Linked DNA regions of Enteractinococcus fodinae. The protein of the gene in region 1 interacts with the protein of each later gene in a pairwise test. Links are inferred from orthologs where the notes say so. Each region holds a gene or a part of one and is shown on either strand. Other genes may lie near its edges.

Region 1 (8,032 bases):
ATTTCATGGACCGAAATAAATTCTGGTCCCACAACATTCCAGTGGGCGTGCTTCAGGGTGAGGTGAAGATCATTGAGCGCATGAAGACGGGTCTGAAGGATCTCGGTTACCCGATGGCCGTCTTCCATGTCGATGCCTGGTGCGGTGTAGTCTGCGTAATTTTCAGTCATGAGTCACCTTTCTGATGCGTACAACGGAGGTGTCGCGTTGCAGGGCTCGGGCAGGGGTATGCCCGAGTTCTCTATATCTACTCAATAGGTTTTCTGTTATCGCCGCAAGACCTCTTGAACGAGTCCGGTCGAATCCACGGCCAGCCACAAGGTCCCCTGACAGGCTTTCAGGGAGCTATATGTGCTATCGGGCATAACGCGTGGCGCACAGCTCGTTGAGAAAATCTTGGGCGCTTTGGTGGCGTGCTTCGGGGGACTTCGCTAGTGAACGCAAGACGACGGCGTCAAGTTCGGGGTCAATCTGCTGACAATACGTGGACGGGGGTTCGGGTTGTTGATGCACATGCTGGTGCGCCAAGTCGACCGGTGACGGTCCAGCAAAGGGGGTGCGTCCGGTGAGCAGCTCATAGAGCAGGCATCCAGCAGAATACAGATCTGCTCGTGCATCAAACAGTTCTCCCTGCGCGCGCTCTGGCGGGACGTAGCGCAGAGTAGCATCGTGAGCCAGCGGCATCGTAGCGCCCTTTTCGGTCACCACCTGAGCGCTACTACCAAAGTCGATTAACTTCACAAGCCCGGTGGTCGTGAGCATAACGTTCGTGGCTGTCACGTCTCCGTGCACGACGCCTTGGCCGTGCCCGTAAGCCAACGATGCCAAAACCTGGGACATAATGCGTAAGGCCTCATCGACGCTGAGCCCTGCCGGAGCGCTGGTCTGCTCGTTGAGCCGTGCTTGCAAGGTGGCCCCGTCCAAGTACTCCATCACGATGTAGGGACGCCCCGCGAGGTCACTTTGCGGGTCGGTGACGAAATTGTCACCGCCGGCCAGTACAGACACGATGCCGGGGTGGTCGAGACCCGCAATCGTCTCGGCTTCTTGCTGAAACCTCTCAACCATGCCGGGCTCGTTGAGTCTTTCAGCGCGTAAGACCTTGACGGCGACCTGGCGATCCAGGACCGTATCGTCGGCGAGATAGACCTCTGCCAATCCACCATGTCCGAGCAGCTTGCCCACGCGGTATCGGCCACGGGGGAGTCGGCGGCCACCGTCGCGGGTGTCTCCAGAACGTGTCTGAGGTGGCTGAGCACGAGACATGACTGCACCGTCAGTCCCTAAGATTCGATCAGTCACAGTAGCCTCGTTCCTGTGGGATCGCACCGGTTCGTTGCCTGTGGGATGCCTCCGGCTTGTTATACCAACGCTTTCGAGGCCAGTGTAGCTTCAGGTCGATCGATTCCGGAACCGATCGTCATCTGGTAGGAACGATTAATGCATGGTCCCGGGCGCGAGCGCTGCGTCTCTCATCGGCGCATATACGCTGAGATCTCAGCCACGTCTCGGCAGAACTGTGATTCGTCGGCGAATGCGGAAGTTGTGCCCCCGGCCGGAATCGAACCGACGACCTTCCCTTTAGGAGAGGGATGCTCTATCCTACTGAGCTACGGAGGCATCGTTGCTATTGCAACGAAGTTAGCCTAGCAGGCTGTGACCGACGTGGCCAAAAAGTGACCACCGTTCTTCCAGCCTGCCATCAGCGATATTAGGGGATCTCGCGGTCAGGGTCGAGGGAAGTCTCCAGACCGGGACTGTTTCTGCCGATGAACTTCAGAATCAGCATCACCACAATGCCAATTACTAAAAACGTCAGGATCAACCACTGAGCGATGGTCAGCGAGGACGCTAGGGCGACATTAGCTTCGGTGGTGTCGAGTAGAGCTGTCTCGCGGGTGATGGCAGCCCAGATCTCCAAGGCAGCGTATCCAACGCCAACGATCGCGGCTATCCATTTAGCAAGCTTGGAACGCAAGGTCCACACCGCAACCACGATGACACTGAGTGCCATCATGATCGGGAAAATTCGCCCGGCGGTAATATGCACGAAGTTATATTGGCCCATCGCAGCCTCATCCATTCGTCCCGACAGTTGTTCCACGTCTGCGACATCAAAACCGCCAAGGCGATGGTCCAACATTGAGACCCCACCGGTGAGCTGTTCCATGCCCTGAAGCGCCAAAATGTGGTAGTAAAACGCGATGAACGCTGTCACGGCCAACACCGCAAACACCAAGATGCCGGGACTACCTTCTTGGCGGTTGGCCCGGTGGATATCTTCTTTGATTTGGGCTTTCGTCAGCCGTGGACGCTCGGGTTTCTGTTTACGGTTATCGGGCTGCTGCTGTTGGTAATCTTTCGCTCTTCTTCTGGCCACGCGTCCTCCGGCAGTGTGTACATACCCGCCTTGGTCTACGGCCAAGGGCAAGGGGGCTGAAACTACCTGCCATCTTAGTGGAGTTCTGGCCCGGGCCGGTTTTGGTGTTCTCCACAGCCGGCGAACAGGCACCGGTATAACCAGCCCCAGCGGTTAGACTGATACATCATGGCCCACCAGACTTCTTTGCCCAGTTTTGCCCCCGCTTTTGGCACCCCAGCAGCGACCGACGCTTTAGCTGTGCCCCATCGTTCTTCTGCGGAGGAACTGGTTGCTGGACTCAATGATGCCCAAGCCGAAGCCGTGGTGCATCGAGGCGGACCGCTGCTGATCGTGGCAGGCGCAGGGTCCGGCAAAACTCGGGTGTTGACCCACCGTATCGGCCATCTCCTGGCGACCGGCGATGCCCGACCCCACGAATTCTTGGCCATCACGTTTACGAATAAAGCCGCAGCCGAGATGCGTGAGCGCATCGGCGAACTCGTTGGCACGACAGCTCAACGGATGTGGATCTCCACGTTCCACTCCTCCTGCGTGCGTATCTTGCGTCGCGAAGCGCCCCACATTGACCTAAAGGCGAATTTCTCGATTTACGATGCCACCGACTCGCTGCGGCTGATCACCCAAATCGCCAAAGACGCCGACATGGACCCCAAACGCTTTGCACCCCGCGCGATCCGGAACAAGATCTCATCGTTGAAAAACGAATTGGTGGACGATGAGGCTTTCGCCTCCACCGTCGGCGGGGACCCCTGGAACCAGGCGGTTGCCGAGATTTATAAGGAATATACTTCCCGGCTGCGTACCGCGAATGCGATGGACTTTGATGACCTCATCGCCAATGTGGTGCACATGTTCGATGCTTTCCCGGCGATCTTGGATAACTACCGGCGCAGATTCAGGTTTGTGCTGGTCGACGAATACCAGGATACGAACCACGCCCAGTACCGGCTGGTTCGTCAACTCACCGGCGCCCCCGGAGAACCACCGGGCGTCGAAACTGAGGGTGGACAATTGACGGTCGTCGGCGACTCAGATCAGTCGATCTATGCCTTCCGCGGGGCTGACATTCGCAATATCGTCGACTTTGAACACGACTACCCAGATGCCACGGTCATCCGACTGGAACAAAACTACCGCTCCACCCAGAACATTTTGGATGCAGCCAACGCAGTCATCGCCCAAAATCCATCGCGAGAGGTCAAACGGCTGTGGACGGCTGTTGGCAGTGGCGAAAAAATCATCGGCTACGCAGCGGAAACTGAATCGCGTGAAGCCCAATGGATCACCGAAAAAATCGACGATCTGATAGATAATCACAACTATCGTCCAGCCGACATGGCGATTTTCTACCGCACCAACGCCCAGTCGAGGTCCATTGAAGAACGCCTGATCGCTTCGGGTATCCCATACCGCGTGGTGGGTGGCACGCGCTTCTACGATCGGAAAGAAATCAAAGACGCGCTGGCCTACTTGCGCGTCTTGGAGAACCCTGCTGACGACGTCAACTTGCGTCGGATTCTTAATGAACCCAAACGCGGGATTGGCGACCGAGCTGAAGGTGCCGTCGCAGCACATCAGACCCGCCAACAATCAACATTCATGGCAGCCTTGCGTGACGCGGAAAACGCACCCGGTGGGTTAGCCAAGCGCTCGCTGAACGCGGTCAATAAGTTCACCCAGATGCTGGACGATCTCAGCCAATTGGCTCAAACCGAGTCGGTGGCCACCGTGCTGGAAGCTGTACTGGAACAAACCGGCATGCTCGAGACTTTGCGAAACTCCAAAGATTTCCAAGACGAATCCCGCGCGGATAACCTCGGTGAGTTGGTGGGCGTGGTGCGAGAATTCGACAAAACCAATCCCGAAGGCACCCTGGGAGACTTCCTAGAACAAGTCGCACTGGTGGCCGATGCTGATCAGCTTCCTGATGCCACGGATGCCGAAGGCCAAGCCCTAGCCGACCATATGGGAGAAGTCACCCTCATGACTTTGCACACCGCCAAGGGCCTCGAATTCCCGGTGGTCTTTTTGACCGGTATGGAACACGGCGTTTTCCCGCACGCCCGATCGATGGCTGATGAAAAAGAACTGGCCGAAGAACGCCGACTCGCATACGTGGGGCTGACCCGTGCCCGAGAACGCCTCTATGTGACGCGGGCGGAATCACGCAGTATGTGGGGCCAACACCAGTTCAACCCGGCCAGCCAATTCCTAGCCGAGATTCCGGCCGAACTCATTGAGTGGGAACGCGAAGGGAAAGGCTCACCATCAACCTCACGGTTTGGCGGTGGGCTCGCTGGCTTCGGCCAAGATACCGGCGTTCGTGGCTTCCGCTACCGGGACGCGCAACGCTTCAGCGGCTCGCACTGGGGTGCCTCCACCGCGTCACAAAATTACGGTAAAGCAGGAACCGAAGGGATTACGCCGGCGCAAGAAAACGCTCGTGTGACCAAACCCGATAATCGCACCAAGGTGAACCCGAATAAAGAAGTCATTGCAGTTGCCGCCGGTGACACGGTGGAACACAAAACCTTCGGGACTGGTGTCGTCACCGGAGTCCAGGGGGCCGGAGATAAGGCCGTGGCCGTCGTCCAGTTCGCGGAGTCCGAAAAGCGCTTACTGCTGCGCTATGCGCCAATAAAAAAAGTATAAATCCCACCAACAATTGGTCATGGTTCTAGAAGACGTCTGGCCGTGCACTATGGTAAGGCGTTAGGAGTTCTCAGGCATGCTGCCGAACTCGTAGGTGCCCGGTTGAGATTCTGAAACCGGGTATCTCATTCAATCGTTGTCGAGGTAAAAGGACTGCAAACCCGTGGACCTGTATGAATACCAGGCACGCGATCTTTTCGAAGCACACGGGGTACCCGTGCTCGCTGGGATCGTTGCCGAAACCCCGGAAGAAGCAAAAGCCGCCGCCGAAAAACTCGGTGGCGTCACCGTGGTCAAAGCCCAAGTCAAAGTTGGTGGCCGCGGTAAAGCCGGCGGTGTCAAAGTCGCCAAAACTGCTGACGAAGCCTATGAATATGCCAAAGAGATCCTTGGCATGGACATCAAAGGTCACACCGTACACCAGGTGATGATCGCCGAAGGCGCCGACATCAAAGAGGAATACTACTTCTCGATCTTGCTGGATCGTGCCAACCGCACCTACCTGGCCATGGCCTCGGTAGAAGGTGGCATGGATATCGAGCAGCTGGCCGAAGAGCGTCCGGAAGATCTTGCTCGGGTTGAGGTCTCACCAACCACCGGTTTGAACCGCGAGGTTGCAGAAAAGATTGCTGCCGAAGCGAAATTCGCTTCAGATATGCAAAGCGACATCGCCGAAGTTTTGGTAAAACTCGGCGAAGTCTTCAAAGAAGAAGATGCCACGCTGGTTGAAGTCAACCCACTGGTCCTGACCGGTGAAGGCAAACTCATTGCCCTCGACGGCAAAGTCACCGTGGATGACAACGCTGACTTCCGTCAGCCAGAGCACGCCAAGCTCGTCGATGAGCGCACCGAGAACCCACTGGAAGCCAAAGCGGAAGCCAAAGGCTTGAACTACGTCAAGCTCGAAGGCAACGTCGGTGTTATCGGTAACGGTGCAGGCCTTGTTATGTCCACCCTGGACGTCGTTGCATACGCTGGTGAAAACCATGGCAACGTCAAGCCAGCCAACTTCCTAGACATCGGTGGTGGCGCAGACGCCCAAATCATGGCCGATGGTCTGGATGTCATCCTGGGCGACCCAGACGTCAACTCCGTCTTCGTCAACGTCTTCGGCGGCATCACCGCGTGCGACCAGGTCGCCAACGGTATTGTCCAAGCCCTGGACATCCTTGGGGACTCCGCAACGAAACCACTCGTTGTGCGTCTCGACGGAAACAAAGTTGAAGAAGGTCGCGCCATTCTGGCCGAAGCCAACCATCCGCTGGTCACTATCGCGGCCACCATGGACGAAGGCGCTGACAAAGCTGCCGAGCTGGCGAATAAATAAGGACGGGATACACAGAAAATGTCGATTTTCCTCAATAAAGACTCCAAGATCATCGTCCAGGGTATTACCGGTGGCGAAGGTACCAAGCACACCGCACTGATGCTCAAAGCCGGTAGCAACATCGTCGGTGGTGTCAACGCTCGTCGTGCAGGCGAAACCGTTGAGCACGTCGACGCCGACGGCAACGACGTCTCACTGAACGTGTATGGCACCGTTGAAGAAGCGATGAAAGAAACCGGCGCGAACGTCTCGGTGATGTTTGTGCCACCGAAGTTCGCGAAAGACGCTGCGATGGAAGCCATCGAAGCCGAAATCGAACTGCTGGTTGTCATCACCGAAGGTATCCCTGTTCAGGACACCGCCGAATTCTTCGCAGCCTCCCAGGCCAACGTCGATGCCAATGGGAAACCAAAGACACGCATCATCGGGCCAAACTGCCCCGGTATCATCACCCCGGGTGTTGCGCTGGCCGGTATTACCCCAGCCAACATCACCGGCACCGGACCCATCGGTCTGGTTTCGAAGTCGGGAACCCTGACTTATCAGATGATGCACGAGCTGTCCGGTATCGGTATCTCGACTGCGATCGGGATCGGTGGCGACCCCATCATCGGCACCACCCACATCGACGCGCTGGAAGCCTTCGAGAAAGATGATGAAACCAAAGCCATCATCATGATCGGTGAAATCGGTGGCGACGCCGAAGAAAAGGCCGCCGAGTACATTAAGGACCACGTCACCAAACCAGTTGTCGGCTACATCGCTGGTTTCACCGCACCAGAAGGCAAGACCATGGGTCACGCCGGTGCGATCGTGTCCGGTTCTTCCGGTACCGCAGCCGCCAAGAAAGAAGCCCTCGAAGCAGCAGGCGTTCAGGTTGGTCAGACCCCAACCGAAGCCGCTGACAAGATGCGCAAGATCATGGAAAACCTCTAAGCTTCCCTGATCGCCAAAACACCCTTACCGGAGTCTAAGCCTGAGCGCTTGGACTCCGGTGGTGGTTAACGCAACTTCTGTTCTGCGACCCCGCAGGTGTGCTGGGGGTCCAGTACACTGACAAGCATGGATTGGGAAGAACTGCACAGTAATCTACCGTCGTTGATGACATTTCTGACGGTAGCGAGACTGGGACGGTTCACCGCCGCTGCAGATTCCCTGGGCATCAACCACGCCACCGTCTCCCGCCGAATTAATGCATTAGAAAAAATCACCGGCCAACGACTGCTGCTTCGTTCTCCAGCTGGCTGGGAGATCACGACCGAAGGCCGTCAGGTCTTCGAGATCGCCGAAGAGATCGAACACTCCTTGGCCAAACTCGTATCGGAACAAACCGACGCGGCCGTGACCGGTACCGTCCGGATTGGCGCGCCAGAAGCTTTCACCGGCCACATCGCGGTCCCTGCGCTGGCACACATGCAAGACCATCATCCGGGTCTGGATCTTGAGTTGTTCACTTCGACCCAGCGTGCCCGACGGAACCGCTCGGGTCTCGACTTAGAAATCGTCGTCGGAAAACCTCAGGTACCACGCTCGTGGGAACACCCCTTGTTGCAATATCACCTCAAGCTCTATGCCACACCGGAGTATTTGAAGCACCACCGTACGCCTGCCAGGTTGGCAGACCTGAAAGACCACCGGCTGAACTACTACGTGGAAGCGATCCTGTTGGT
Region 2 (5,263 bases), 420 kb from region 1 along the record:
TCTGGGGCAACAAAGCCTAACGATTCTGGATCGACCTCTGAGCGCGAGGGCCGCATGGGGTCCGTGGAGGGGCGTTTTTGTTCGAGTTGGCCGCTATCCAGTAGTGCGGAATGATCATCTGCATCTAGGCCAGCATCATCGCGTTGGGCATGATCACTCAAGTAAGACTCGACCGCTGAACCAATCTCATCGGCATCTGGCATCTGCTCATTCGGTTTGAGCAATAAACTCCGGGCTTGGTGCTCCTGCGCATAGGCATCAAAACGCTCTTCCAAGCGCTCCAACATTGCAGAGATTTCTGGTCGGTTTTGCACCTGTGCGGCGATCTGTCGCTCCACTTCCCGACCCGATTCACGCAGTTCTTCACTGGGCAGCATCAAGTCCATTGCGGCTCCGACATACTCCAGGGCCGCTACAGCAGCTTGGGGATATGTGGCGTCCGCTAGATAATGGGGCACATGAAGGGTGTATCCGCTCACTTTGTGTCTTGCCTCAGCAGCACGTAATTCAAGAAGCTGCGCCGCACCGGCGGCGATCCGGCCTTCTGGAGCCCAGGTGGCTAACCCTTCGAGAAGTTCCTGTGCGTTCCCGTGTGTTGTCACACCGAGAGGGCGGGTGTGAGGAACTGGCAATGGGATCGCATCGACAAAGGTGACGAGGTTGACTTCGAGTTGTTCTACCAGGAGCATGACGGCGGCGACGAAGCGATCCCACTGATAATCCGGCTCTGGCCCACTAAGCATGAGGAAGGGTTTCTGCATCTGATCTTTGAGCAGGTGTAACTCTAATTCCGGAGCTTCGTAGTCGAAGAATTGCTCGCCATCGAAGCGCAAGTGCGGTCGCCGGGCCCGATAGTCAAGCAACTGGTCCGTGTCGAACGTGGCGATCCGTTGATGATCCAAACGCTCCAATAAGACATTTTCTAGCTGAGTAGATACGTTGCCGGCGTCCAAGTAGCCCGAAAACACGACCAGGAGGTCTAGGCCATGTAATGCGGGGCCTTCCTCGTCCGATGCATCACGAGCTTGTGTTCCAGAGAGGAGTTCTTTAGCTGAAGACGACAATCGGATGAGATCAATCGGATCAAGCATGCAAATTCCTCACTGTTTCGGGATGGTGTCTTCCAACATTAGACGCTATTGAGCACAACGTAGTGGATCCACCGCTTATTCCGTCACCGTTTCGGGGCTGCCTCGTTATGATGGAGTGACCATCCATTGTTATTCCGTTATCAAAAGGACGTGATTACGTGGCCCAAAACGCCGCCGCCACAGATTTCATTGCGGATTTTACCGCTCAACTGACCGCGATCGATACCCTTGACTCGACCGACGCGCTCGTGGTCGGGGTGCAGTCCACCGATGATGGCCCCGTCATCGTGGCTCCAGGCCTCGATGAAAACACTGTCGCAGGGTTGCAAGAGCAGCTCGAAGCACTGGGCTTTAAAGGGAAACTTGACGAAGTAGCGAAGGTCGCTGGCTCGGCAACCGATTTTGAGGCCAAGGTCGTGGTGCTCACTGGGTTGGGGTCCACGGAAACTCCACCACAGGGTACACCGCAGCTTGATAACTCCGCTCCCGGCACCTTGTCTGCTGAAGCCCTCCGTCGTGCCGCTGGCGCAGCCACCGCGAAACTCACCGGCCACTCCCCGATCACTATCGCATTACCAGCTGATAGCGCCGCGCGCGTCACAGCGATTGCCGAGGGTGCCACGCTTGGCACGTACTCATTTGCGGGCTACAAATCTTCGAACGATGAGGAGACGGACGCTTCGTCAACGACCGAGCTGCAGATTCTTGCTTCGGTGGCCGACGCCGATGCGCTGGTTGAACGCGCCGGAATCGTTGCTCGTGCGACATTCATTGCACGCGATCTAGTCAATACGGCACCTTCTCACCTCTATCCCGCGACCTTCGCTGACGAGATCGAAGCGCTAGTCGACCACTCGAAAATCAACGTCACCATTTACGATGAAGCCGCCTTAGCGGAAGGCGGCTTCGGTGGGCACCTGGGTGTCGGTCAAGGCTCAGCTAATCCCCCACGGTTAGTCAAACTGGAATACGCCCCAGCCAACGCCAAGGGTCACGTTTCTCTGGTTGGCAAGGGAATTACGTTTGATACCGGTGGCATTTCGCTCAAACCTGCCGGGTCGATGGAAACCATGAAATCGGATATGGCCGGCGCCGCGACTGTCGGTGCCGTAGTCCATGCCGTGGCGGAGCTGGGCCTCGATATTAAGGTCACCGGCTGGCTAGCGATGGCGGAGAACATGCCTTCGGGTACCGGAATCAAACCATCCGATATCCTCACCATTCGGGGTGGCACCACCGTCGAGGTCATGAACACTGATGCCGAAGGCCGTCTGGTCTTAGCTGACGCCCTCGTGGCTGCCACTGAGGAAAACCCTGACGTGGTGGTTGATATCGCCACATTGACCGGCGCAGCGATGGTAGCTCTTGGAAACCGCACCACCGGCCTCATGGGCGCACAGCAAGTGCGAGCCGAGCTATCCCAAGCTGCAGCCACCACCGGTGAGACGGTGGTCGAGGTGCCGATTCCAGAAGAAGCTCGTGCAGGTTTCGACTCTAACGTTGCCGATATGAAAAACACCGGCGAACGGTACGGTGGAATGCAGGGCGCAGCAGCGTTCTTACGCGACTTCGTCGGAGAGACGCCATGGGCACATCTGGATATTGCGGGACCGTCCTTCAATGATTCCTCGCCGAGAGGTTACACCCCGAAAGACGCAACCGGAACCATGGTTCGCACGCTCGTGGAATTTGTCACCAATCGAGCACAATAACAGCACCTAATTACTGCGTCGGGACCGTTAGCTCAAAGCGGTCCCGACGCAGATTGATGCCATACGTCACTGCGGGTTTTCTAGCTTCAGTCGGCTGACAAAAGTTAACGTGGTACAGGTTATGGATCAAGGGGTCAGCGAGCCTATAAGGTTAAGTAGAAGTGTCCAAACTGCCCTGGTAACTCCAGATTGAGCAGAAACCGGACGCATGGTTGGAAACCACAGACGAGGACAATGCGGGGCGAACCTCCGCACAGATGAGGAGCATCAATCGTGACTGAAACCGCTACAGAATTCGACGTACTAATTCTCGGCGGTGGATCCGCCGGTTATGGTGCGGCCCTGCGCGCCGTACACCATGGACTAACCGTTGGTCTCATTGAACGAGACAAGGTTGGTGGCACTTGCCTCCACTGGGGTTGTATTCCAACCAAGGCCTACTTACACGCAGCTGAAGTTGCTAACGCGGCTAAAGACTCTGAGAAATTCGGCGTAAAAGCCTCGTTCGATAGCGTCGACATGGCGGCCGTTCGGAAATACAAAGACAATATTGTCGACGGTAAATTCAAAGGTCTGCAAGGCCTATTGAAAATGCGCAAAGTCACCACCATTGCTGGTAACGGTCGGTTAGTTTCCGAGAATCAGATCGATGTGGATGGCACCGTCTACACCGGAAAACACATCATCCTCGCCTCGGGTTCCGTTTCCAACACCATGGGTTTGACCATTTCCGACCGCGTGCTCACTTCTACCGAAGCCCTCGAACTCGACTACACACCAAAATCAGCCATTGTGCTTGGCGGCGGGGTCATTGGTTCCGAGTTCGCCTCGGCGTGGAACTCATTCGGCGTGGAGGTCACCATCATCGAGGGCCTCGATTCGCTGGTACCCAACGAGGATCCAACGATCGTCAAGCAACTGACTCGGAACTTCCGCAAGGCCGGGATCAAATCAAATCTCGGCGTCTTCTTCGAAAACGTTGAAGAAACCGACAATGGCGTCAAAGTCACCCTCGCTGATGGCAAGGAATTCGAAGCAGAAATTTGCCTTGTCGCCACCGGTCGCAAACCCAATACTGAAAATATGGGTTATGAGGATGTCGGTGTCTCCATGGACGGCGCCCACGTCGCCGTCGATGATCGCCTGCACACCGGCGTGGGCAATATCTATGCCATTGGTGACATCGTCAAAGGCAAGCAGTTGGCACACCGTGGCTACCAACACGGTAACTTCGTGATCGAAGAGATTATGGGCAACAATCCGCTCAAGGTCGAAGATCGCAATATTCCCGGAGTGACGTTCACAACCCCAGAAATTATCTCCGTGGGAATGACAGAGCCAGCCGCTCAAGAAGAATTCGGGAAAGACAACGTCGAAACGGTCGAGTACAACCTGGCCGGGAATGGTAAATCATCGATTATCGGCACCGGCGGTCTCATCAAGTTGGTTCGTCAGAAACATGGACCAATTGTCGGAGTCCACGGAATCGGCGATCGTATCTCGGAACAAATTGGTGAAGCACAGCTGATCGTCAACTGGGAAGCATACCCAGAGGACGTCGCCCACTTCATCCATGCTCACCCAACGCAAAACGAGTCGCTGGGTGAAGCAGCAATGATGCTCAACGGGTTCCCGTTGCACGCCTAGTCCACCTGGTGGCTTGCCACCAACGCATCAAGCACCGAACGTGTGAGCATTCGAAGAGGAATAGAGAGGAAACCGGACGGCATGTCTGAAACCATTACTCTGCCAGAACTGGGCGAATCGGTTACTGAAGGTACCGTAACCCGTTGGCTCAAAGAAGTCGGCGACACCATCGAGGTCGACGAACCGATTGTGGAAATCTCAACCGACAAGGTCGACACTGAGATCCCCTCCCCTGTCGCCGGGACCCTACTGGAAATCCTGGTCCAGGAAGACGAAGACATTGAAGTTGGCGAGGCTTTAGCCGTTGTCGGCGATGCCGATGAGTCTGCATCCGACCAGCCTGCAGACGACTCAGCCGACGAAGAAGCTCCCGCTGAAGAGGATACTGCTGAAGAAGAACCAGCTGAAGACACTTCTGAACAAGATGAGCCAGCACAGCAAGAAACTGCTGAAGAAGAGCCCGCAAAAGAAGCACCTGCTGCATCGGGAGATGCTGAAGAAGTGAAGTTGCCAGAACTTGGTGAATCCGTCACCGAAGGCACCATCACCCGCTGGCTGAAAGAAGTTGGCGACGAAGTTGAAGTCGATGAACCGATCGTAGAGATCTCTACCGATAAGGTCGACACTGAAATTCCATCACCGGTAGCGGGCACCCTGTTGGAAATCAAAGTCCAAGAAGACGAAGATATTGAAGTCGGCGAAGTCCTTGCCCTCATCGGTTCCTCCGACAGCGCGCCATCAGAATCTGAACCTGCGCAAGATTCAGAACCGCAGGAAGAAAAAGCTCAAGACGATGCACCTCAAGAAGAAGCA

The links. The genes of interacting proteins can lie anywhere in the genome.
Region 2: the proteins of pcrA (region 1) and lpdA interact in binary tests that used the Escherichia coli proteins (3 or more experiments, as listed by UniProt). The link is inferred for Enteractinococcus fodinae from one-to-one orthologs.

Annotation. Positions count from the first base shown.
Region 1 is NZ_JAVDYJ010000001.1:2,072,758-2,080,789, reverse strand. What follows is about bases 2,180-5,291. They hold pcrA (DNA helicase PcrA), read left to right. Parts: upstream 2,180-2,548; coding sequence 2,549-5,035; downstream 5,036-5,291. Other genes in these bases: sucC (ADP-forming succinate--CoA ligase subunit beta), read left to right, coding at 5,199-5,291; J2S62_RS09660 (hypothetical protein), read right to left, coding at 2,180-2,380. In the rest of the region: J2S62_RS09675 (Dps family protein), read right to left, coding at 1-170; J2S62_RS09670 (protein kinase domain-containing protein), read right to left, coding at 355-1,302; more of J2S62_RS09660, read right to left, coding at 1,712-2,179; more of sucC, read left to right, coding at 5,292-6,362; sucD (succinate--CoA ligase subunit alpha), read left to right, coding at 6,381-7,298; J2S62_RS09640 (LysR family transcriptional regulator), read left to right, coding at 7,425-8,032. UniProt on the Escherichia coli protein: A helicase with DNA-dependent ATPase activity. Unwinds DNA duplexes with 3'-5' polarity. Translocates on single-stranded DNA with 3'-5' polarity. Initiates unwinding more efficiently from a nicked substrate than double-stranded DNA.
Region 2 is NZ_JAVDYJ010000001.1:1,652,666-1,657,928, forward strand. Bases 2,461-5,263 are described here. They hold lpdA (dihydrolipoyl dehydrogenase), read left to right. Parts: upstream 2,461-3,076; coding sequence 3,077-4,450; downstream 4,451-5,263. Other genes in these bases: J2S62_RS07715 (leucyl aminopeptidase), read left to right, coding at 2,461-2,803; sucB (2-oxoglutarate dehydrogenase, E2 component, dihydrolipoamide succinyltransferase), read left to right, coding at 4,532-5,263. Also shown: J2S62_RS07710 (PAC2 family protein), read right to left, coding at 1-1,091; more of J2S62_RS07715, read left to right, coding at 1,250-2,460. UniProt on the Escherichia coli protein: Lipoamide dehydrogenase is a component of the glycine cleavage system as well as of the alpha-ketoacid dehydrogenase complexes.